3 regions of the Streptosporangium vulgare genome follow, and region 1 is predicted to be linked to each of the others. Evidence: predicted binding sites of a transcription regulator. Region 1 holds the regulator's gene; each other region holds the start of a gene.
What was found. Region 1 encodes HrcA, which represses chaperone genes, less so after heat shock. Its sites were predicted from a motif close to TTGGCACTCTCNNNNNGAGAGTGCCAA; they were not measured.
Positions count from the first base shown of each region.

Region 1 (7,770 bases):
GAACTCGGTCGTTCCCTCCCCGGACGGGCTGGAGGTGATCCGCGGCCGCATCGAGCGGCGCGGGATCCGCCGGCTGGTGTGGTGGCGCGCCGGAGCCTCCGTCGCGGGCGCGGTCCTCGTCGCGGCGACCGTCGTCATGGTGGTTCCCCAGTTCCGCGAGGAGGTGGGCCGTCAGGTGAGGACCGAGTGGGTCAAGTTCGCCGAGTCGACCCCGCCGGTCGACGGGTCCGCCACCTCACGTCCCCCGGCGCCCGATCCGCAGCCGCCGTCCGGCCACACCTCGCCCCCGGCCGTCAGCAGGTCGGGTCCCGGCGCCACCATGCTTCCGCCGAGGCCCACACCGTCCAGGAGCGCGGCGCCCAGCGCGCGGCCGACCTCCAGGACGACCCAGCCGACGACGGCCCCCAAGCCGGCGCCGGCGCCGACCCCCACCTGCCCCACCCCCCTCGACAGCCCCACCGTCGAGCCCGGCGGGATCGTCAGGAGGTGCGAGGAGATCGAGGCGACACCGACGCCGACGAGGACGAGGCCGCCGGCCCCCTCGGAGAGCCCGTGCTCATCCGACGCGTGCGCGCCGTCGGGCGACGTGTCGCCCCCCATGCCGACGGAGGCGAGCACCCTGGCTCCGTCCCCCATCCAGAGTTAGCGCGGTGACCGGTCACGGTGATCCCTGACCGGCTCTCCCCTTCTTCGCCCTCGTTCTTCGCGGGACGGCTTCCCGGGCGCCTCCGGAAAGGCCGGAGAGTGGCCCGGTCGCACCCCCGCGGGGTGTCACCAGCGGCCGCTGCGTGTCTGGAGCACCGCCGCCGCGACGACCCCGGCCGTCGAGGTGCGCAGCACCGTCGGCCCGAGCAGCGCCGGCACCGCCTTGGCCTCACGGAAGGCGGCGATCTCCTCCCCCGACACCCCGCCCTCGGGGCCGACCACCACGACGATGTCGCCGACGGCCGGAAGGGACAGGCCGGACAGCGGGGCGGCGGCCTCCTCGTGCAGCACCACGCCCAGCGCCGCCGCCGACAGCAGGGCCGCGACCTTCGCGGTGGACGCGAGCTCCGTCACCTCGGGCAGGTGGAAACGGCGCGACTGCTTGCCCGCCTCGCGCGCCGTGGAACGCCAGCGGGCCAGCGCCTTGGCCGCCCGCTCGCCCTTCCACTGGGTGACGCACCTGGCCGCGGCCCAGGGGACGATCACGTCGACCCCCGCCTCGGTCATCATCTCCACGGCCAGCTCGCCCCGGTCGCCCTTGGGCAGGCCCTGGACCACGACCAGGCGCGGTGACGGCACGGGCACGTCGTGGCGGCGCAGCACCTCGACCCTGAGCGAGTCCCTGCCCGCCTCGGTCACCACGCACTCGGCGACGGAGCCCGCCCCGTCGGTGAGGTCGAGCCGCTCCCCCGCCCGCAGCCGCCGTACGGCCGCCGCGTGGCGCCCCTCGGGGCCGCCGAAGACGAACGCCGGCCTGGCCAGGTCGGCGGGGTCGGCGAGGAAGACCGGGACGGTCATGGGCCGTCGGAGCCGGCCCGGCCGGGGCGCCTCGTCCCGGAGCCGGCCCGGCCCGGGTGACACGGACCGGAGCGGACCCGGGCGGGACGCCCCCGCCGGAGTCGAGCCGGGCCGTGCCCGCGCGGCCGGGCCGGTGAGCGGGCCTGGTCAGCGGCGATCGAATGGTCAGCGGCCATTGAAAGCGTCCCGCAGGCGGGAGAAGAAGCTCTGCTGCCCGGGGGCGAACTTGCCGGGCGGGCGCTCCTCGCCGCGGAGCCTGGCGAGCTCCTTCAGCAGCTCCTCCTGCTCGGCGTCGAGGCGGGAGGGGGTCTCCACGTTCACGTGGATCAGCAGGTCGCCGCGCCCCGTTTCGTTCAGGCGCTGGACGCCCCGCCCATAGAGCGGGATCGTCTGGCCCGACTGGGTGCCGGGGCGGATGTCGAGCTCCTCGGCGCCGTCGAGCGTCTCCATGGTCAGGATGGTGCCGAGCGCGGCCGCGGTCATCGGGATCTGCACGGTGCAGTGCAGGTCGTCGCCGCGCCTCTCGAAGATCTCGTGGGGACGCTCGACGATCTCCAGGAACAGGTCGCCGGGCGGGCCTCCGCCCGGGCCGATCTCACCCTCGCCGGCGAGCTGGATGTGGGTGCCGTCCTCGACCCCGGCGGGGATGCGGACCTTGATGGTCCGCCGGGTGCGGACCCGGCCGTCGCCGGAGCACTCCTGGCAGGGGTTACGGATGATCGACCCGAAGCCGCCGCACTGGGGGCAGGGGCGGGAGGTCATGACCTGGCCCAGGAAGGACCGGGTGACCTGGGACACCTCGCCCCGGCCGTGACACATGTCACAGGTGTCGGGGTGGGTGCCGGCCGCGGCGCCGGAGCCCGTGCAGACCTCGCAGACCACGGCGGTGTCGACGACCAGCTCGCGGGTCGTGCCGAAGCCCGACTCGCGCAGGTCGAGCTCGACCCGGATGGTGGCGTTGCGCCCGCGCCGGGCGCGGGAACGGGGGCCGCGGCCACCGCCGCCACCGGCCGCGCCGAAGAAGGCGTCCATGATGTCGCTGAACGGGAAGCCGGCGCCGAAGCCCCCGGCCCCCGCGCCGCCACCCGAGGCGAACGGATCGGCACCCATGTCGTACATCTGCCGCTTGCTGGAGTCGGACAGGACCTCGTAGGCCTGGGTGATCTCCTTGAAGCGTTCCTGGGTCTCGGGGTCGGGGTTGACGTCGGGATGCAGCTCGCGCGCCAGGCGGCGGTACGCCTTCTTGATCTCTTCCGCACTGGCGTCACGGCGCACCCCGAGGGTGCCGTAGTAGTCGCTCTTAGCCACTTTTCGTTGACCTCTTATGATGCAGCCAGGATCTGGCTGACGTAGCGTGCCACCGCGCGCACCGCGCCCATCGTGACCGGGTAGTCCATTCGCGTCGGGCCCAGCACACCGAGCCGGGCCAGTTGCTTGTCCCCAGAACCGTATCCGGCGGCGACGATGGACGTGCCCTGGAGTCCGGTGTAGGGGTTCTCCGAGCCGATCCGCACGGTCAGCGCGGAGAGGTCGGAGGTCTCACCGAGCAGTCGCATGAGCACGACCTGCTCTTCCAGGGCCTCCAGCACGTCGCGGAGCCCGACGGTGAAGTCGGCTCCCGCGAGGTTGGCGGCCCCGGCAAAAACGATCTTCTCATCATGCCGGTCCACCAGGGACTCCAGCAGCACTGACAGGATAGTGGCAGCGAGCGGCCGGTCCTCCGTGGGCAGCCGCTCGGGCAGGTCCGCGACCTTGTCGGGGACGCTGGTGAGCCCGCACCCGTCGAGGGAGGCGTTGAGCATCGCGCGCAGATGGGCCACGCGCTGCTCGTCGACGACGTTGGGCAGCTCGACCACGCGCTGCTCGACCCTGCCGGTGTTGGTGATGAGCACGAACATCAGCCGGCGCTCGCTCAGCGGCACCAGCTCGACGTGCCTGACCGTCGAGTGGGTCAGCGTGGGGTACTGGACCACGGCGACCTGCCGGGTGAGCTGGGCGAGCAGCCGCACCGTCCGCATGACGACGTCGTCGATGTCCACCGCGCCGGCGAGGAAGCTCTCGATGGCCTTGCGTTCGGCGCTCGACAGGGGTTTCACCTGCGAGAGCCGGTCGACGAAGAGCCGGTAGCCCTTGTCGGTGGGCACCCGGCCGGCGCTGGTGTGGGGCTGGGCGATGTAGCCCTGCTCCTCCAGCACCGCCATGTCGTTGCGGATCGTCGCCGGGGACACCCCCAGGTTGTGCCGATCCGCGAGTGCTTTCGAACCCACCGGCTCGTTGGTGGACACGTAGTCCTCGACGATGGCGCGAAGCACGGCGAGCTTTCGGTCGTCGACCAACGTGGTCACCTCCCTGCCTGCGTTCAGAGGGAAACACGAGGTTTGGCACTCTGTGTTCCCGAGTGCCAAGTGTACGGCCCCGGTGCGGAAGGCGCGATAAGCAAGAGCTGCGGATGATGACGGCAAGCCGTTGTCAAGTCAACTGCTATCGCGATCCAAGCGGTACCCACCACAATTTGGGCATGTCCAACGATTTCGGTTCTTATCCGGGCGACGCCTCCCGCGGCCCCGGTCACGGCGGCCCCCAGCAGCCGTATGGCCAGCAGCAGTACGGCCAGCAGCCGCAGTACGGTCAGCAGCCCCCCTCCTACGGTTACGCGCCTCCCGGCTACGGCGCCCCCCAGGGACCGCCGCCGCCCAGCGGGAAGATCAAGCCTGGTATCGGGTGGATCGTTGGGGTATGGCTGCTCGCCCTGGTCAGCATCGTCGTCGGCATCGGCGGCTTCGCCGGGGGCATCTTCAACGCGGTCACCGACGCGGCCCCCACGAAGACCTTCGCCCCGGGCGAGGCCGCGACGGTCAGGATCGACCCGGCGGACAAGCCCGCGATCTACGTCGCCACGGGCGGTCCCACCAAGTTCGAGTGCACGCTGAAGGGCGGCACGGGCACCCCCAGCCTGCAGAAGCCGGACCTCCAGCAGACCGTCGCGGGGTCCGACGGCGTCACCTGGGAGATGGGCCTGCGGGTCGGCGTGGACCAGGCGGGCGACTACCAGGTCCAGTGCTCCGCCGACCCCGCGGAGGGCACGACCTTCGGCGTGGGCAAGGAACTGGCCGCCGACTCGCTGGTGGGCGGGGTGCTCGCCCTGTTCGTGATCCCCGGCGTCGGGATCCTGCTCGCCATCGTCGTGACGATCGTCGTCCTGGTGAAGCGGAGCAACGCCCGCAAGCGCCGGGCGGCCGCGGTGCCGGTGGGGCAGTGGGGACAGCCGGGACCCTACGGCAGGTGACGGTGGTGTTTGCTAGCGTCCCACCTGATCCCCGGCGAGAGAGGGTGGGCGGTCGGTGATGTACGAGCGTGACGTTCTGGCGGGAGACTGGCGGCGCCCGCGCAGGGGGACGATCCCCCAGGTGCCCGCGGAGCTCGACCTGGTCGTCGAGGACGCCGACGGCGGCTTCTGCGGCGCCGTGGTGGCCTGCGACAAGGAGGCCGTCACCCTGGAGGACCGCTTCGGGCGGCGGCGGGTGTTCCCGCTGGAGCCGGCCGCGTTCCTGCTGGAGGGCGAGGTGGTGACGCTCGTACGGCCCGCCGCCGCGCCGCGCGGCCCCAGGCGGAGCGCGTCGGGCTCCATCGCGGTGGAGGGCCTGCGGGCCCAGGTCGCCAGGGAGAGCCGAATCTACGTGGAGGGCGTGCACGACGCCGCGCTCGTGGAGAAGGTGTGGGGGCACGACCTGCGGGTCGAGGGGGTGGTCGTGGAGTACCTGGAGGGGGTCGACCACCTGCCCTCGATCGTCGAGGAGTTCGGCCCGGGGCCGGGGCGGCGGCTGGGCGTGCTCGTCGACCACCTGGTTCCCGGTTCCAAGGAGAGCCGGATCGCCGCGCGGGTCTCCTCACCGCACGTGCTGGTCGTCGGGCACCCGTTCGTGGACGTCTGGCAGGCGGTCAGGCCGCACGTGCTCAAGATCCCCTCCTGGCCGTCGGTGCCGCGCGGCGTGCCCTGGAAGGAGGGCGTCGTCGCCGCGCTGGGCTGGAACGTGGAGCCCGCCACGGCATGGCGCCGCATTCTCGGATCGGTCACGACATATGCCGATCTGGAGCCTGAGCTCCTCGGCCCCGTCGAGGAGCTGATCGACTTCGTGACGGTTCCCGGCGAGGATGGCTAGGCCGTCAACCCATCAGGAGGGGACATGAGCGAGAACCCCGAGGACCCGCCGGGCGACGACCGGACCCGGCGCGTCGGCGACCCCCAGCCCGGCCACACGTGGCCGGGCCAGAGCGCCCCGCCCTCCAGCGGGGGACACGGCCGGCCGGGCCAGGAGACCGGCACGCCCGGCCGGGGATACGGCCCGCCGGATCCGGGATACGGCCGGCCCGGCCAGGAGTACGGATCACCCGGTCAGGGACACGGGCAGCCCGGCCAGGGACACGGGCAGCCCGGCCAGGGGTACGGCCGACCGGACCCGAGGTACGGGGGCTACCCGCCGCCCGCCTCCCCGTACGACGCCGGCGGCTACCAGAACGGCCACCGGGGAGGCCCGCAGCCCGGATACTCCCAGTACGGCGTCTACGGCTCCCCGCCGGGATACGGCTACCCGGCCCCACCGGGCACGTACGGCGCGCGGCCGGGCAGCGACGACACCACCATGGCGATGCTCGCCCACCTGCTGGGCCTGCTCACCTCCTTCGTCGGCCCGCTGGTGCTCTATCTGGCGAAGAAGGACGAGTCTCCCTACGCCCGCGACCAGGCCGCCGAGGCACTCAACTTCCAGCTCACGGTGCTGATCCTCTACTTCGTCTCCTGGATCCTGGCGTTCGTGTTCATCGGTTTCGTGCTGATGTTCTTCCTCTGGATCGGGTCGATCGTCATGGCGATCGTCGCCGCGGTGGCGGCCAACCGGGGAGAGAGATACCGCTATCCGGTGAACATCCGCTTCGTCAGCTGACCTGCCCGGGTCCCGGGCGGAACCTCGAAGCCTCGAACGAGGTCCCGGGCGGAGCCTCGGGCGAGGTCGCGAGCCGGGTGCCGGCGAGCGGGTGGACGGAGCCTCAGGTGAGATCGCGGACCAGGGCGTCGGCCAGCAGGCGGCCACGCAGGGTGAGCACCGCGCGGCCCGCCTTGAACGGCTCCACCTCCAGCAGGCCGTCGGCCAGCGCGCGGGCGACCACCGGGGGGCGTTCCAGCTCCGCGAGCGGGAAGCCCCGGACGAGCCGCAGCTCCAGCATCAGCCGTTCCACCGCCCTGTCCCGGGGACCCAGCACCTCGCGCGCGTGCGCGGGCGAGGTGCCCGCGGCCAGCCGCTGGGCGTAGGCCGCGGGGTGCTTCACGTTCCACCAGCGGGTGCCGCCGACGTGGCTGTGCGCCCCGGGGCCGACGCCCCACCAGTCGCCGCCGGTCCAGTAGAGCAGGTTGTGCCGGCAGCGCCCGGCCTCCGAGGTCGCCCAGTTGGACACCTCGTACCACTCGAACCCCGCCTCGGCCAGCATGGCGTCGGCGATCAGGTAACGGTCGGCGGCCACGTCGTCGTCGGGCATCGGGAGCTCGCCGCGCCTGATCCTGGCGGCCAGCTTCGTCCCGTCCTCGACGATCAGCGAGTACGCGGAGACGTGGTCGGGGCCCGCCTCGATCGCCGCGGCCAGCGACGCGCGCCAGTCGTCGTCGCTCTCCCCCGGTGTGCTGTAGATCAGGTCGAGGTTGACGTGGTCGAACCCCGCCTCCCTCGCCTCCCGTACCGCCCGCGCCGGGCGGCCGGGGGTGTGGCGGCGGTCCAGCACCTGGAGCACGTGCTCGCGGGCGCTCTGCATCCCGAAGCTCATCCGGTTGAACCCGCCCGCGCGCAACTCCGCCAGGTAGGCGGGGTCCACCGACTCGGGGTTGGCCTCGGTGCTCACCTCGGCGCCGGGTGCGAGCCCGAACTCCTCCTCGATCGCCCGCAGGATCCGTACGAGGTCCCCGGCGGGGAGCAGGGTGGGGGTCCCCCCGCCGAAGAAGACGGTCTCAACGGGAAGGCGCGCGTCGCCGAGGTTGGCCCGCGCCCGGCGCACCTCGTCGACGGCGGTGTCCGCGTAGTCCTTCTGCGACGCGCCGGGGCCGAGCTCGGAGGCCGTGTAGGTGTTGAAGTCGCAGTAACCGCAGCGGGTCACGCAGAAGGGGATGTGGACGTAGAAGCCGAAGGGCCGCTCGCCGAGCCCGGCGAGCGCGCTCTCCGGCAGCTCACCCGAGGCGGGCACGGGATCCCCGTCGGGAAGTGTGGATGGCACGCCCCAAGTCTG
Region 1 covers NZ_JBHMBS010000009.1:286,010-293,779, reverse strand. The annotation lists gene ACFFRH_RS21050 (hypothetical protein) at 172-618, opposite strand; gene ACFFRH_RS21045 (16S rRNA (uracil(1498)-N(3))-methyltransferase) at 772-1,503, opposite strand; gene dnaJ (molecular chaperone DnaJ) at 1,669-2,811, opposite strand; gene hrcA (heat-inducible transcriptional repressor HrcA) at 2,826-3,839, opposite strand; gene ACFFRH_RS21030 (hypothetical protein) at 4,022-4,789, shown strand; gene ACFFRH_RS21025 (DUF3097 domain-containing protein) at 4,848-5,663, shown strand; gene ACFFRH_RS21020 (DUF4870 domain-containing protein) at 5,688-6,443, shown strand; gene hemW (radical SAM family heme chaperone HemW) at 6,547-7,758, opposite strand.

Region 2 (7,770 bases), on a different contig from region 1:
CTTCTCCGGCCTGAAGACGGCCGTCGCCCGGTGGGTGGAGGCCAGGGAGAAGGCGGGCGAGTCGATCCACGTGCCCGACGTGGCGGCGTCGTTCCAGGAGGCCGTCGTCGACGTGCTGACCCGCAAGGCGCTGCGCGCGTGCGCCAAGTACGACGTCCAGGACCTGCTGATCGGCGGTGGCGTGGCGGCCAACTCCCGGCTGCGGGCGATGGCCCAGGAGCGTTGCGACGCGGCCGGGGTCCGGTTGCGGGTCCCCAGCCCCGGGCTGTGCACGGACAACGGCGCCATGGTGGCGGCCCTGGGGGCCGACCTGGTGGCGGCCGGCATCACGCCGTCGGGGCTGGACATCCCCGCCGACTCCTCGATGCCCATCACCACCGTCCACGTCTGACGGGTCCGGCCGACGACCAGGTCCGGGGGCGGTCGTGCACGTACCGCCATCCCTGTCTGGCGGGACCGGCTTACGACCAGGTCCGGGGGCGGTCGCGTACGCACCGCCGCCCCCGTCTGACGGGGCCGGCTCTCGTCCGCGGGTGTCGCCCGGCCGGGGCGTTCCGTTCACAGGTGGCCGGTGCCCGCCGGCCGTCGCGCCCCCATCGGGCGGCGGCTGTGCGGGCTCTCCGCGGCTGGGTGTCCTGGGTGCCCTCGGGCGGAGCCGCCGGGTGTCCTGAGCCGGAGTGGCCGGGGGCCGGAGTGGGCGGGCTGTCCTAGGCGGAGTGCAGGGCAAGCACCGGGTAGTCGGTGTAGCCGCGGTGGTCGCCGCCGAAGGCCGAGCTGAAGTCCGCCTGGTTGAGCTCGGCGCCGAGACGCAGGCGGAGCGGCAGGTCGGGGTTGGCCATGAACGACGCGCCCAGCGAGACCAGGTGGGCGCCGCGCTCCAGCCAGTGCGCGGTCCGGGCCGCGGGGTCGCCGATCGAGGGGTCGTTGACGATCAGGGTGTTCGGCCAGGACTTGAGGATCTCCTGGTTGAGGTCGTCGGAGGGGCCGGCCACCAGGTGCAGGTAGGCGAGGTCGAGCTCGGCGAGCTCGGAGACCAGCGCCGGGTAGACCTCGTGCATGTCGTCCTCGACCAGGTCTCCCGCGCCGTTGCCCGGCGAGAGCCGGATGCCGACCTTGGAGGCGCCGATCCGGTCCGCGACCGCCCGCGCGGTCTCCACGCCGAAGCGGATCCTGTTCTCCACCGAACCGCCGAAGTGGTCCTCGCGCAGGTTCGCGTTCCGCGACAGGAACTGGTGGATGAGATAGCCGTTGGCGCCGTGCAGCTCGATCCCGTCGAAGCCCGCGTCCACGGCGCGCTCGGCGGCGTCGGCGAAGTCCTGGACGGCCGACTCCACCTGGGCGGTCGTCAGCTCGCGCGGCGTCCGGTAGTCCTGCAGGCCCGAGGGTGTGAAGATCTGGCCCGCCGGTCGTACGGCGGACGGCCCGATGGGCAGCGCGCCGGTGTTGTCGGGGTGGCCGATCCGGCCGGAGTGCATGATCTGGGCGAAGATCCTGCCGCCCGCCGCGTGGACGGAGTCGGTGACCTCACGCCACCCGGCCACCTGCTCGTCGGTGTGCAGTCCGGGGGTGTTCATGTAGCCCTTGCCGTCCTGGCTGGGCTGCACGCCCTCGGTGATGATCAACCCCGCGGAGGCCCGCTGCGCGTAGTAGAGGGCGGTCAGCGACGAGGGGATCCCGTCGACGTAGGACCGCGACCGGGTCATGGGCGCCATCACCAGGCGGTTGGGCAGCTGGAGACCGGCGAGCGAGAACGGTGTGAAAGGCATGACGACTCCCTTTATTGGCTAACCAACTTGGCTAGCCAATAAGTAGTTCTACAACTTGGTCGGCCAACATGCAAGCGGTAGTCTCGGGGGTGACGGAAGGACCTGAACATGGCGGAGCCGCTGATCGACGAAGAGCTCGACGTGACCGGCGAGTGCGCCGCGGCCGGGGGCGCCGGGGGCGGCGAGGTCGGCGAGGTCACGGCCGGGTCGTGCGGTGTGGCCACGGCCTGCGGTGACTACGACGGTGACCTCAACTGCCTGATGGCGAACGCGACCCGCGGCCACCGCGTACTGCTCGCCAGCCTTCTCGGGGAGATCGACCTCTACCCCGGCCAGGAGCGCGTGATGGGCGCCCTGTGGGACAACGGGCCGCAGTCGCAGAACGCCCTGGCGAAAATCGTCGGCATCGACGTGTCCACCATGACCAAGACCCTGCAGCGCCTGGAGCGCAGCGGGTTCGTCAGCCGCAGGCCCGACATGGCCAACCGGCGGATCAGCATCGTCGACGTCACGCCCAAGGGGCACGCGCTGCGCCCCGAGGTGGACCGGGTCCTCACCGAGATGCATCGCCGGATGACCCAGGGGCTGACGGCCGAGCAGACCGAGGAGCTGTTGACCCTGCTGTCCGTGGTCAGGGACAACCTGTGCCCCGAGATGCGGGTCGTCGAGGGCACGGAGAGCCACCCGATCGGTGTCGCGCACGCCGGTTGACGGCGTCCGTGCGGAGGCCTGGCGAGCCTCGGGAGTCGGCTTCCGAGAGCCGTCCGGTCGGTGTCGCCCGCGTCGGCCGGAGGTGCCCGTACGGGGCTCGGGCGAGCACGAGGGGGCGCCGAGCCGACCGGCGACGTCCGTACGGGGCCGGGCGGGCCGGTGGAGGCGCGGGGGGCTGGGGCGGGCCCGGTGGTCAGTCCTTGTCGCCCCTGGTGGGGCGGAGCAGCGCCTCGGCCAGGGCGAGCATGGTCTCCTCCAGGGCGCCGAGGCGGCGGGTGAGGTCGGTGTGCGCGGGCTCCACGGTCTCGCTCAGCGCCTCGGAGAGCTGGTCGCGGTCGGGCAGGGTGCGGAGCGTCTCGGCCAGCGGGGCGAGCGCGGCCTCGGCCCGGATGACACGCTCGTCCAGGGAGTCGAAGCGCTCGCGCTGCTCGTCGGTCTGGACGCCGATGAGCGCGCCGACGCCGAGGACGGCGGGCAGGACCTCCAGGCGCTCGTCCAGGCTCTCCAGGCGCTCGGCGGACTTCTCCGCGTGCCCGTCCAGCGTGGACAGCCGGGAGTCGATGACGTCCATCCGGCCGGTGAGGCGGCCCTCGATGTCGTCGAGGCGCTCCTCAAGGGTGTCGAAGCGGCCACCGGCCGCCATGCGGTGGCCGTCCAGCCGGTCGATGCGGTGGTCGATGCGGTTCTCGACGGCGGCGGTGCGCTCGTCGATCCTGGGCACGACCAGGTCGACTCTGGCGCCCACCTGCTCGACCCTGCCGCTCACCAGGTCCACCTTGCCGTTGACCTGCTCGACGGCCGCGAGCATCCGGTCGGCGGCGGTGCCGACGGCCTGCTGGACGCTCGCCGACAGGTCGAGCATCCCCGCCTCGACGCGCCCGGTGCGCTGGGCGAGGTCGGCGAGGGCCCTGTCCAGGCGGCTGAACCGGTGCGCCGCGATGCCCATGTCGGCCTGGAGCCTGCCGAGGTGCTCGGCGAGCTGACGCACCTGCTCGTCGAGGCCGAGGGTGCCGTCCGAGATCGCCCTCAGGCGGGTGAGCGCCTCCTCCACGCTCTCGCCCACGGTGCCGAGGTCGGTCCACAGGCTCGGCAGCTCGCCGAGGGGGGTGACCCGGTCGCGGACGGTCTCGACCCGGCGGCCGAGGGAGTCGACCCGCTCGCCGACGGCGTCGACGTGGTCGCGCACCGCCTCGACGTGCTGGGCCAGGCCCTCGGCCCAGGAGGGCGGTTTGGCGGCGATGTCGTCCAGGCGGCCGTGGACGGACTCCAGCGTGCCGTTCAGCCCGCCGATCTCGCGCTCCCTGACCTCGCGCAGCAGCCACTCCATGCCCTCCAGGCGCTGCCGGATCTCGTCGAGCACCGCGCCCTGGGTCCGCTGCTCGTAGACGTGGTCCTGCGCCGCGCGGGCGAGGAGCTCGCGCATCCGGTCGGAGATCGCGGTCTGGCTGCCCGCCTGGAGCAGGGTGTGGTCGGAGTGATCCACCGAGAGCTCCTTCACTCGCCGACGCTCAGCCGCGCGGTTGGATTTGATGGGATTTGCTGATGAACGAGATGAAACCGCAGTCGAGAGAGAACTCCCGCCCGGCAACCTTAGCCTCTGGATCAAGGTTTTCCGGCAGCGAGAATAAAAGACAGGAATTGCCGGTTCGCTGGAAGAATTGACTATTTTGGCTGGTCAACCAGGGCCGATACGGCCGGTTAGGCGGAACCGGTCCGGCCGGTCAGCCGGGGCCGCACACGAAGGCGAACGGCCGGTCGCCGATTCGGGTGAGAATGACCACCGCGGATTCGTCACCGGAAAGCCGGAGGTCTTTCCTGAGGCGGTCGACGTCCACCGCGGAGCCGCGCTTCTTGATCGTCACATTGCCCGCGCCGCGCTCGCGGAGCGCCGCGCGCAGCCGCTTGAGCGAGAACGGCATCGTCTCGTGGACCTCGTACCGCGACGCCCACGGCGTCGGTGTCGCGGCGTCGCCGGTGATGTAGGCGATCTGCGGGTCGAGCAGGCGCCCGCCGACCGACGCGGCGATCTCCGCGACCAGGTGGGCGCGGATCGCCGCGCCGTCCGGCTCGTAGATGTAGCGGCCGACCGGGCCGGTGGCGGGCTCGCCGAGGGCGGGGTCGGGCGTCATCGTGGCGCCCGACGGCAGCATCGTGGCCCTGCGCGCCGTCTCGCCCGCCAGCGCGCCGCACCAGATCACGGCCTCCTTGACGTCGCCCCTGTAGGAGACCCACTCGGCCTCCGCGCCCTCGGGGACGAACTCGTACGGGATCCCGGGGGCGACCTTCAGGCAGGCGGCCCCGGCCCCGGCCACCATCTCCAGCACGGCGGGCCAGGGCGGCGAGTAGCCCATCGGGTCGAAGGTCCTGCCCCGCGCCGTCCGGCGCGCGGGGTCGGCGAACAGGACGTCGAAGGCGGCCGGGTCCAGGGTGGAGGCGTCCGCGGCGCGGACCGAGACCCGGTCGCCGAGGCCCAGCGCGTCCGCGTTGGCCTGGGCGATCGCCGCGGTGAGCGGGTCGGTGTCGACGGCCTCGACGGAGCACCCGGCCCTGGCCAGGGCGAGGAGGTCGCCGCCGATGCCGCAGCAGACGTCGGCGACCCGCGAGCCCGCGGGGACGCGTCGCGCCCGGTGGTCGGCGACCTCCCGGCGGGTGGCCTGCTCCAGGCCGGTCCGGGTGAAGTACATGAGATCGGCGTCGGCCCCGAACTTCTCCCGCGCGCGCAGCCTGAGCGTGGCCTGCGTGAGCGCCGCGGAGGTCAGATCCGCGTCGTAGGTCTTCCGCAACCTGGTCACCGCCGCCACCGGGTCGTCGCCGGCGGTCCCGGCCGCCGCGTCCAGGGCCTCCTGGCCGCGCGGGGTCAGCAGTTCCCGGAATGCGTCGAGATTCACACCAGCCGACGCTACCGCCTCAGCCGTAGGGCTTCGCGAGGGCCTTCCACCTGGCTTGACGTTCGCGTGAAGCGCAGAAGGGGTGCTTCGTGTTGACTGTCAAGGCCACCTTGCATACTGTTCCGTATTGGCACTCTCCCGGTGAGAGTGCCAAATACATGCGACGAGGCAGGTCTGACACCCGCGACGGCAGACCGCTGGTCGCCTCTTCTAGATCGTTCACATCTGAAGGGGAGGTCCGACGTGACGACCGCCACCAAGGTTCCCGTTAAGCCGCTCGGCGACCGCATTGTGGTCCAGCCGCTTGAGGCCGAGCAGACCACCGCTTCCGGTCTGGTCATCCCGGACACCGCCAAGGAGAAGCCGCAGGAGGGCAAAGTCCTCGCGGTGGGTCCCGGCAACTGGGATGAGGAAGGCGAGAAGCGCATTCCGCTCGACGTCAGCGAGGGCGACGTGGTCCTCTACAGCAAGTACGGCGGCACCGAGGTGAAGTACAACGGCGAGGAGTACCTCGTGCTCTCCGCCCGTGACGTGCTCGCCATCATCGAGAAGTAATTCTCAACTTCACAAAGATGACGTATCGAGCCCCGGGTCGCGAGAGCGCCCGGGGCTTTGATGCGCCGACGTACTTATAGAGAGGATTGTCATGCCGAAGACCCTGTCGTTCGAGGAGGACGCGCGCCGAGCTCTCGAGCGCGGCGTGAACGCTCTCGCGGACGCGGTCAAGGTGACGCTGGGCCCGCGTGGCCGCAATGTCGTCATCGACAAGAAGTTCGGTGCGCCGACCATCACCAACGACGGTGTCACCATCGCCCGCGAGGTCGAGCTGGAGGCGCCGTACGAGAACCTCGGCGCCCAGCTGGCCAAGGAAGTGGCGACCAAGACCAACGACGTCGCCGGTGACGGCACCACCACCGCGACCGTCCTGGCCCAGGCCATGGTCCGCGAGGGTCTGCGCAACGTGGCCGCCGGAGCGCAGCCGCTCTCCCTCAAGCGCGGCATCGACATCGCGGCCAAGGCCGTCAGCGACCGGCTCATCGAGTCGGCCCGCCCGGTCGAGGACAAGAAGGAGATCGCCAATGTGGCGACGATCTCCGCGCAGGACGCCAAGATCGGCGAGCTGATCGCCGAGGCGTTCGACAAGGTGGGCAAGGACGGTGTCATCACCGTCGAAGAGTCCAACAGCATGGGCCTGGAGCTCGAGTTCACCGAGGGTCTCCAGTTCGACAAGGGTTACCTGTCGCCCTACATGGTGACCGACCAGGAGCGCATGGAAGCGACCCTGGAGGACCCCTACATCCTGATCACCCAGGGCAAGATCGCCTCTGTCGCGGACTTCCTCCCGCTGCTGGAGAAGATCGCGCAGACGAAGAAGGCCCTGCTGGTCATCGCCGAGGACGTCGAGGGCGAGGCCCTCGCGGTCCTCGTCACGAACAAGATCCGTGGCACCTTCACCTCCGTCGCCGTCAAGGCGCCGGGCTTCGGCGACCGCCGCAAGGCCATGCTGCAGGACATCGCCATCCTCACCGGTGGCCAGGTCGTCAGCGAGGAGATCGGCCTCAAGCTGGAGCACGTCGGCCTGGAGGTGCTGGGCACCGCCCGGCGCGTCGTCATCACCAAGGACTCCACCACCGTCGTCGACGGTGCCGGTGAGGCCTCGGCGATCGCCGACCGCGTCAAGGAGATCAAGCTCGCCATCGAGCAGTCCGACTCCGACTGGGACCGCGAGAAGCTCCAGGAGCGCCTCGCCAAGCTCTCCGGCGGCGTCTGCGTGCTCAAGGTCGGCGCGGCCACCGAGGTGGAGCTGAAGGAGAAGAAGCACCGCCTGGAGGACGCCATCTCGGCGACGCGCGCGGCGATCGAGGAGGGCATCGTCTCCGGCGGTGGCTCCGCGCTCATCCACGTCTCCAAGGTCCTCGACGACCTGGGCCTCACCGGCGACGAGGCGACCGGCGTCTCCATCGTCCGCAAGGCGCTCGTCGAGCCGGCCCGCTGGATCGCGGAGAACGCCGGTCTCGAGGGCTACGTCGTGACGGCGAAGGTCACCGAGCTGCCCGTCGGCCAGGGCTTCAACGCCGCCACCGGCGAGTACGGCGACCTGATCGCCCAGGGCGTCATCGACCCGGTCAAGGTCACCCGCTCGGCCGTCCAGAACGCCGCCTCCATCGCCGGCATGCTGCTGACGACCGAGGCCCTCGTGGTGGACAAGCCCGAGGAGGAGGCCCCGGCCGCCGGCCAGGGTCACGGCCACGGTCACGGCCACTGATCGGTCACTGATCGATCATCGGTTCCGAACGGCTCGCGTCTCTCCGGAGGCGCGAGCCGTTCGCGTTTCGCGGTAAACCAAAAACGATCTCAGACGTCACGCTGGACAGAAGACCAAACGCGGTTCTCCCCGAATAGCC
Region 2 covers NZ_JBHMBS010000011.1:239,720-247,489, forward strand. The annotation lists gene tsaD (tRNA (adenosine(37)-N6)-threonylcarbamoyltransferase complex transferase subunit TsaD) at 1-391, shown strand, start outside; gene ACFFRH_RS24030 (alkene reductase) at 708-1,766, opposite strand; gene ACFFRH_RS24035 (MarR family winged helix-turn-helix transcriptional regulator) at 1,875-2,477, shown strand; gene ACFFRH_RS24040 (hypothetical protein) at 2,671-3,960, opposite strand; gene ACFFRH_RS24045 (class I SAM-dependent methyltransferase) at 4,199-5,365, opposite strand; gene groES (co-chaperone GroES) at 5,609-5,920, shown strand; gene groL (chaperonin GroEL) at 6,012-7,631, shown strand.
Region 2: the regulator HrcA is predicted to act here: its motif matches at 5,493-5,519, upstream of groES (co-chaperone GroES).

Region 3 (7,770 bases), on a different contig from region 1:
AAGCTGACGCTGCGTGCCACTATCGAGGCCGCACGCGCCTCGATCCCCGGCGAGAAGCGGCACGCGGCCTCCGTCCAGATCAGGGAATCCCTGCTGGAGCGGCCCTGGGTCCAGATGGCCGGGCTGGTCGCGTGCTACTGGTCGGTCGGGACCGAACCGGCGACCCACGGGCTGGTCTTCGCCCTGTGGAAACACGGCGCGACCGTGATCCTGCCCGTGCTCCGCGACGACGACGATCTCGACTGGGCGGTGTACGACGGCCCCGACACCCTCGCCCCCGGCCGCTTCGGGATCATGGAACCGGTCGACACCCGGCGCGGCGTCGACGCCGTCAGGACCGCGGCCCTGGTGATCGTGCCCGCCCTCGCGGTCGACAGGACCACCGGGGTACGGCTGGGCCGGGGCGGTGGCTCCTACGACCGGGCCCTGGCCAGGGTCGGCCCGAACGTGCCGACGGTGGCGCTGCTCCACGAGGGCGAGCTGCTCGACGACGTGCCCGCCGAGTCCCACGACCTCGCGGTCCGCTACGCGGCGACCCCCGAGGGGATCTTCAAGACCGCCACCGCGGAGGTGTGACCGGCCACGGGGCGCGGGGGGGGGTACCCGGACGCGGCAGGGCGGAGGTGTGACCGGCGGCGGGACACAGGGGGTGCCCGGCCGGGTGGAAGCCGGGTGGAAGTGTGCCCGAACCGCGGAACCGGGAGGTGACCGAGAGGTGACCGGCCGGCGGGATCGCCGCCGTACGCGGGACCGAAAGCGTCAGGATCGTGACGGGGAGTGCGCGCCACTCGCGCGTGGCAGCCCTTCCGAATACGACACAATGGTCCCCGGAGTCAGAGAGGGGACCAGATGGGACTGGACGTCTGGCTGCTTCTCGGTGCCGGAATCGTCATCGCGGCCATCGTCGCAGTACGTGTCGCCCACCGGAGCGGGCTGCCCAGTCTCCTGATCTTCCTGGGTTTCGGGTTGCTCGTCGGCGAGGCCGGGTTCGGGTTGCAGTTCGAGAACCCGCAGCTCGCGCAGGAGATAGGTCTGATCGCGCTGGCGATCATCCTGGCCGAGGGCGGTCTGACCACCACCTGGAGCCACGTCAAGGAAGCCATCCCCACCGCCCTGGTACTCGCCACCGTCGGCGTGGGAGTGAGCATCGTGGCCGTCGCGATCCCGGTGCACCTGATCCTCGGCATGGACTGGCGGACCGCGTTCCTGCTCGGCGCGATCCTCGCCTCCACCGACGCCGCCGCCGTCTTCTCCGTACTGCGCCGCCTGCCCCTGCCCCCGCGCCTCGCGGGCATCCTGGAGGCCGAGTCGGGCCTCAACGACGCCCCCACGGTGATCGCCGTCATGCTGCTGAGCGCCGCCACCTCGCCCAGCCTTGGGGTGGCGCTGTTCGAGGTGGTCCTCGAACTCGTGGTGGGCGCGGCCGTCGGCCTGGCGGTCGCCCCGCTCGGCGCGTACGCGCTGCGCCGGATCGCGCTGCCCGTCTCCGGCCTGTACCCCATCGCGGTGCTCGCGCTCGCGTTCGTCGCCTACGCGGGAGCGACGCTGCTGCACGGCAGCGGCTTCCTCGCGATCTATCTCGCGGCGCTGGTCATGGGCAACTCCCGGATGCCGCACCGCGCGTCCTCGCGGGGTTTCGCCGAGGGCGTGGCCTGGCTGGCGCAGATCGGCCTGTTCGTCATGCTCGGCATGCTGGCCAGCCCCTCGGAGATGCCGTCGGCGATCGTGCCCGGCCTGGTGGCCGGGCTCATCCTGGTCGCGGTGGCCCGTCCTCTGTCGATCATCGTCTCCGCGCTGCTGGCCCGGCTGACACGCATCGACCGGCTGGGCTGGCGGGAGCAGGCCTTCCTGTCGTGGGCCGGTCTGCGCGGCGCGGTCCCCATCGTGCTCGCCACCATCCCCTGGGCGGCCACCTCCGTTCCCGACGGCACCGCCAAGTTCGTGTTCAACGAGGTCTTCGTGATCGTCATCGTCTACACCCTGCTGCAGGGACCGACGCTGCCGTTCGTGGCGAAACTCCTCAGGCTGACCACCCCCGCCGAGGCCCGCGACCTGGAGGTCGAGTCGGCGCCGCTGGAGGAGCTCAACGCCGACCTGCTGCAGGTCAAAATCCCGCCGACCTCCAAGCTGCAGGGTGTGGAGATCTTCGAGCTGCGGCTGCCCTCGGACGCCCAGGTGACGTTGATCGTCAGGGACGGCCGTACGTTCGTGCCCACCGACTCCACCAGGATCAGGGTCGACGACCAGCTGCTGGTCGTGACCACGGCCGCCTGCCGCGACATGGTCGAGCGCCGGATGCGCGCGATCAGCCGCAAGGGCAAGCTCGCGGGCTGGTTCGGCGAACGCGGCACCTGACCGGGATCCGGCCCCGGCCGAATCGGGGCCGATGCCCCCGATCCACCAGGCCGGGCCATGTCCGGAGCCGGGTCCGACCCCATCTGATCGGAATCCGGCTACGGAATGCGAGGACTCCGACTCGCGTTTAAGCTTGTCGGCTGCGTACCATTAGCAGTCGCGCCACTAGAGTGCCAATCGGCGCGGATCATACGAGGAGGAGCGCGTGCCCACCTACCAGTACGCCTGCACAGCCTGTAACAACCAGTTCGAAATCGTCCAGAAGTTCTCCGACGATGCTCTCACCGAGTGCCCGAGCTGCGCGGGCGACCTGCGCAAGGTGTTCTCCGCGGTCGGCATCGTCTTCAAGGGCTCGGGCTTCTACCGGACCGACAGCCGGTCCTCGTCGTCGAGCACGGTGACGTCCGCGAACGGTTCGTCGAGCTCTTCCGGCTCCTCGGACTCCTCCGGTTCGTCGTCGAAGTCCTCCGACTCGTCGAGCTCGTCCGACTCGTCTTCCTCGAAGTCGTCGAGCTCCTCGTCCTCGTCGGGCTCCACGTCGACGAAGACCGCGAGCAGCACGGCCGCCGCGGCCTCCTAAGCCCTGCCCTCACCCCTGTCCCCTCGGTTGGCCGTTCACGGGCGGCCGCTCGACCGGCCGCCCCCGAGCCGTGGCTCCCGCCCCGCCCCTGACCTGTTGCCTGCCCTGGTCGCCGACGCCCCCTCCGCCCGCCACCGATATCGCGGAACAGCCCCGGTCGGCATTCCGCTCGTTCTCACCCAAAGCGATCGAGCGACTACCCAGGGACGTAGTTATCCACAGGCTGTCATCCGGGCTCCTCAGGGACCGGCCGTGGCGCTAACCTCGGCTCCATGGTCACTCGCGCGGACATCGGAGTCATCGGCGGTTCGGGGTTTTACTCCCTGCTCGACGACGCCACAGAGGTCGAGATCACCACGCCGTACGGCCCGCCCAGCGACGTCGTCACCGTCGGCCGGATCGGAGGGCGCTCGGTCGCCTTCGTGCCCCGCCACGGCCGCGACCACCGCTTCCCCCCGCACCGGATCCCCTACCGGGCGAACCTGTGGGCCCTGCGTTCCCTCGGCGTCCGCCAGGTCCTCGCCCCCAGCGCGGTCGGCTCCCTGCGCGCCGAGATCGGCCCCGGCGCCCTGGTCGTCCCCGACCAGATCGTCGACCGCACCGCAGGCCGGGCGCAGACCTACTACGACGCGGACGGCGTCGTCCACGTCGCCTTCGCCGACCCCTACTGCCCCTCAGGTCGCGCGGCGGCCGTCTCCACCGCCCGTTCCGCCGACTGGGAGGTGACCGACGGCGGCACCCTCGTGGTCATCGAGGGCCCGCGCTTCTCGTCCCGCGCCGAGTCCCGCTGGTTCAGCGGCAACGGCTGGTCGATCGTCGGCATGACCGGTTTCCCCGAGTCCGTCCTCGCCCGCGAGCTCGCCCTCTGCTACACCTCGATCTCCCTCGTCACCGACCACGACGCCGGGGTCGAGGCGGGTGAGGGGGTCACCCACGACGAGGTCCTCTCCTTCTTCGCCACCAACGTCGGCCGCATGCGCTCCCTCGTCGCCGACGTCGTCGCCGCCCTCCCCGAGGAGCGCACCTGCCCCTGCCCGACCGCCCTGGACGGCCTCAAGCTCCCCTTCGACCTTCCCGGCTGACCGTGCCGTGGTCGGCGGCCCCGGCCTCGGCCCCAGGTAGTCCCCGAAGAACCCCGAACCCCGCCCCCCGAAAAAAGCTGGCTCCCGTTCCCTGCCCACGCCACCCGGATCCGCCGAGAGCCACTCACCTCACCCCGTTCCGTTCCGTAACTGGGGTGCGTCCCATCCACCACGGGCACCACACCGCCAATCGGCGGGGGGCGTCCCACCCCCATCACGGGCACCGCGCCGCCCGGCTCCCACCCCTGGAGTCAGCCATGCGCGCCCTGCGCCGCTTCCTCGACCGCCGTCACCGTCTCATCGCCACCGCCGTCGCCGCCCTGGCGATGGGCTGCGCCGTACTGGCTCTGCGCCCGGACACCGCCTCGGTGACCGTCCTGACCGCCGCCAAAGATCTTCCCGGAGGCGTGCTGGAACCGGCCGACCTCACACCGGCCCCACTGAGACCCGGTACGGTCCCCGACGGCGCCCTGAGGCCCGGCACGCCGTACGCGGGAAAGATCCTGACGGGTCCCGCGCGGCGCGGGGAGCCGCTGACCGACGTCCGCCTGCTCGGTCCCGGCCTGCTGGCCGCCCACGGCGAGGGAACGGTCGCCACCCCCGTACGCGTCGCCGATCCCGAGACCGCGCGCCTGCTCTCCCCGGGTGACGTGGTGGACGTGCTCGCCGCCACCTCGACGTGGGACGGCGACGCTCCGGCGACCGTCGCGGCCGAGGACGTCACGGTCCTGGCCACCCCGGGCGGGGAGTCGGAGCGGGGCGCGCTCATCGTGCTGGCCACCACGTCGGCCCAGGCGACCGAGCTCGCCTCCGCTCAGGCCGGCGGGCGGCTCTCCATCACGATCGGCCCTCGCGCGGGATGAGTCTCCGCGGTGACCGATGAGGGCACGGCGACCAGGAGCCGGGGAGGCTCTGGCCGCCGTACCCTCCGCTCAGGGACGATCGGTCCCGGTGAGCACCCGGCGCCGAGTGATCGCGGTCATCTCGGCCTCGCGCATCTGAGCTTTCAGGCCCTCGACGGTCCGGTCGCAGAGCAGCAGCGGTTCCGGGGTGGGCCAGGTGGCGATGGCGTGGAAGAGGCGGCTGCCGGTGCCGTAGAGCACGGCCCACCCCGGCCAGGTGATCTGCAGCAGGGCAGCCTCGGCGCGGGCCTCGTGGTCCCAGGTGTAGTGGGGTACGGCGGCGGTGGCCAGGCCGTCGCGGTGGCGCCCGCGAACGGAGGTCCGCCTGATCGGAACGCGACGGATCACGAGATCACCTGCCCGGCAGCCTGCTGCTCGTGCGCCTCTTTGGCGACGGCCTCCCTGGCGATGGCCTCCTGCCGTTCGGTCTCGGCCCGGAGGGTGTCGGCGTCGACGGTCCGTTCGGCCCCGGCCTCGAACGCGACCGCCGAGAAGGGCTCCTTCCGGCTGGCCCACAGCCGCCCGGCGTCACTGAGAATCAGCCGCCAGCCGGGGATGGCCGGTTCGGGGGTGCTGGATCTACCATCGTCCATTGATTGGACCTCCATCCGATCAAGGGCCCGTCCGGTCGTCGGTAGCGGTGGACGGGCCCGCCTTGTGAAGCGGGGAAGGACACGGAGGGGTGGACCGTACGGGCCAGGCGGCCGGTACGGAGATGAGGTGAGCGCCGCGCGGCACGGGGTGCGGGCGGCTGTTCGCCCGGGGTGGTGCTCGATACTCGTGGGCCGAAGTGGGCGGGTCAGACAGGCCTCGCGATGACATCCGACGCCGAGCCGGAGTGGGTCGGTTGGATGAGGCGCGCAGTGGCGCCCGATGCCGGGTCGGGGTGGCCCTGGTGGCCAGGGTGTCCGGGTGAGAACGGCCCCGGACCGGAGCGCCGGGCGACGACCGCCGCGCGCCCACCACGGTGACGGCGACGGTACGGCCCGAGCCCGCCAGGGAATCCGAGCCCGCCAGGGAAGGCGCGGAACGGGCACCGGCGTGGCCTCCACAGGCTGGGCCTGGACTCGGGTCCGCTCCGCGGACCGCTGGACGGGCACCGAGGCGGTTACCTCGGCCAGGCGCGCGGGGCCGAGCGGCTCGAAGCAGGACAGGGAGCGGTCCCCGGTGCGACGGGCTTCCAGACGGATGGCCATCAAGGTGCCCGAGGGCTGCGCGTACTCATGCTCATGATCGGCGGACTGGCCGGGGCAACCGTGCGCGTAGGGGGCGTGCCCGCAGGCGGCACACCCCATGGGCAACGGCGGTACGTCGGCGAAACAGGCACAGCCGCTCGCCATGGCCCGGTCGAGAACCGGAGCACTAGGGTTGTTCACGGGTCAGGACTCACTTCCTGATCAAGGGCTCGTTGACGGTGGCCCACACCGTTGACGGGCCCGTTTCGTATCAAGGCTTCGTGCGACGACACAGGGAGTGGATTCGTCACCATACGTTTGAATCTCACTACCCTACGTAACAAGCAGCATCATGGCGTGAGAATCTCACGCCGGCAATCCCATCGCACATAATTGCTATGTTGAGCGGGAAGGGCCAGCTGAGCTGCGGCAAACTAACCGCATGAAGTACTCCACGGTCCGCCTACGCCGTCTGTCACGTGAGCTGCGCACCCTTCGTGCGACCACCGGCCTGACGACCGAGGCCGCCGCCGAGCAGCTTGGGTGGTCCAGGTCGAAGCTCAACCGCTTCGAGACCGGCAAGATCGCTCCGGCGCCTGGGGATGTGGCGGCCATCTGCCACCTGTACTGCGTGGAGGCGGCGACCACCGAGGCCATGGTGCAACTCACCCGTGAAGTCGCCCGGCGTGGCTGGTGGACGGCCTATTCGGACGTGTTCACCGGGTCATACGTCGAATTCGAGGCGGCGGCCAGGACGATCTGCCACTGGGCTCCCCTGGTGGTCCCCGGCCTGCTCCAGAGCGAGAACTACGCTCGGGAAATCATCAGAGCGGGCCACCCCGATCGACCTGACGTTGAACTGACGCGTCGCGTCGATGCCCGTATGCAGCGCAAGACCACTCTGCTCGGCACTCATGCTCCGATGTTGCACTTCCTCATCTCCGAAGGTGTTTTCCATTACCCGGTGGGATCAGCCGACATCATGGCTCATCAGCTTGGCGACATCCTGGACGCCACAGACAAGCCGAACATCACCATCCAGATCCTCCCGTTGAAGGTCGGCGTTCACTGCGGCACCGAGGGCGCCTTCTCGGTGTTGTCTTTCGATGACGATCCAGATCTGGGCTATGCCGAATGTCCGGCAGGCGAGGTATATGTCGAAGACGGCGAGCAGATTCAGCGACTTATGCTGACCTTCAAGCGCCTTACCGACGCGTGCCTGTCCCCCAAGGAGTCCGCGGCATTCATCGCCGCGTTGAGGAGCGACCATGATCTCCCCTGACCTGTCCGGCGCCGAATTCCACACCTCCACCCTCAGCGGCCCCAACAACGATTGCGTCGAGGTGGCCACCAACCTGCCGGGGCTCGTCGCCGTCCGCGACAGCAAGGACCCGTCCGGCCCCGCATTGACCTTCTCCCCCGCGGCCTGGAACGACTTCCTGAGGAGCATCCGCACCGGAGAACTCTGACCTGGCGAGGAGCATTGAGGAGCGACCATGATCTCCCCCGACCTGTCCGGCGCCGAGTTCCGTACGCCCACCCTCAGCGGAGCCAACAACAACTGTGTTGAAGTAGCCACCAACCTGCCGGAGCTTGTCGCCGTCCGCGACAGCAAGGACCCGTTCGGCCCAGCGTTGACCTTCTCCCATCCAGCCTGGAACAACTTCCTGACAGGT
Region 3 covers NZ_JBHMBS010000008.1:301,290-309,059, reverse strand. The annotation lists gene ACFFRH_RS19510 (5-formyltetrahydrofolate cyclo-ligase) at 1-576, shown strand, start outside; gene ACFFRH_RS19505 (potassium/proton antiporter) at 850-2,355, shown strand; gene ACFFRH_RS44760 (FmdB family zinc ribbon protein) at 2,561-2,935, shown strand; gene ACFFRH_RS19490 (S-methyl-5'-thioadenosine phosphorylase) at 3,208-4,017, shown strand; gene ACFFRH_RS19485 (CpaB family protein) at 4,275-4,880, shown strand; gene ACFFRH_RS19480 (hypothetical protein) at 4,950-5,267, opposite strand; gene ACFFRH_RS19475 (hypothetical protein) at 5,264-5,512, opposite strand; gene ACFFRH_RS19470 (helix-turn-helix domain-containing protein) at 6,537-7,376, shown strand; gene ACFFRH_RS19465 (DUF397 domain-containing protein) at 7,363-7,563, shown strand; gene ACFFRH_RS19460 (DUF397 domain-containing protein) at 7,591-7,770, shown strand, end outside.
Region 3: the regulator HrcA is predicted to act here: its motif matches at 2,506-2,532, upstream of ACFFRH_RS44760 (FmdB family zinc ribbon protein).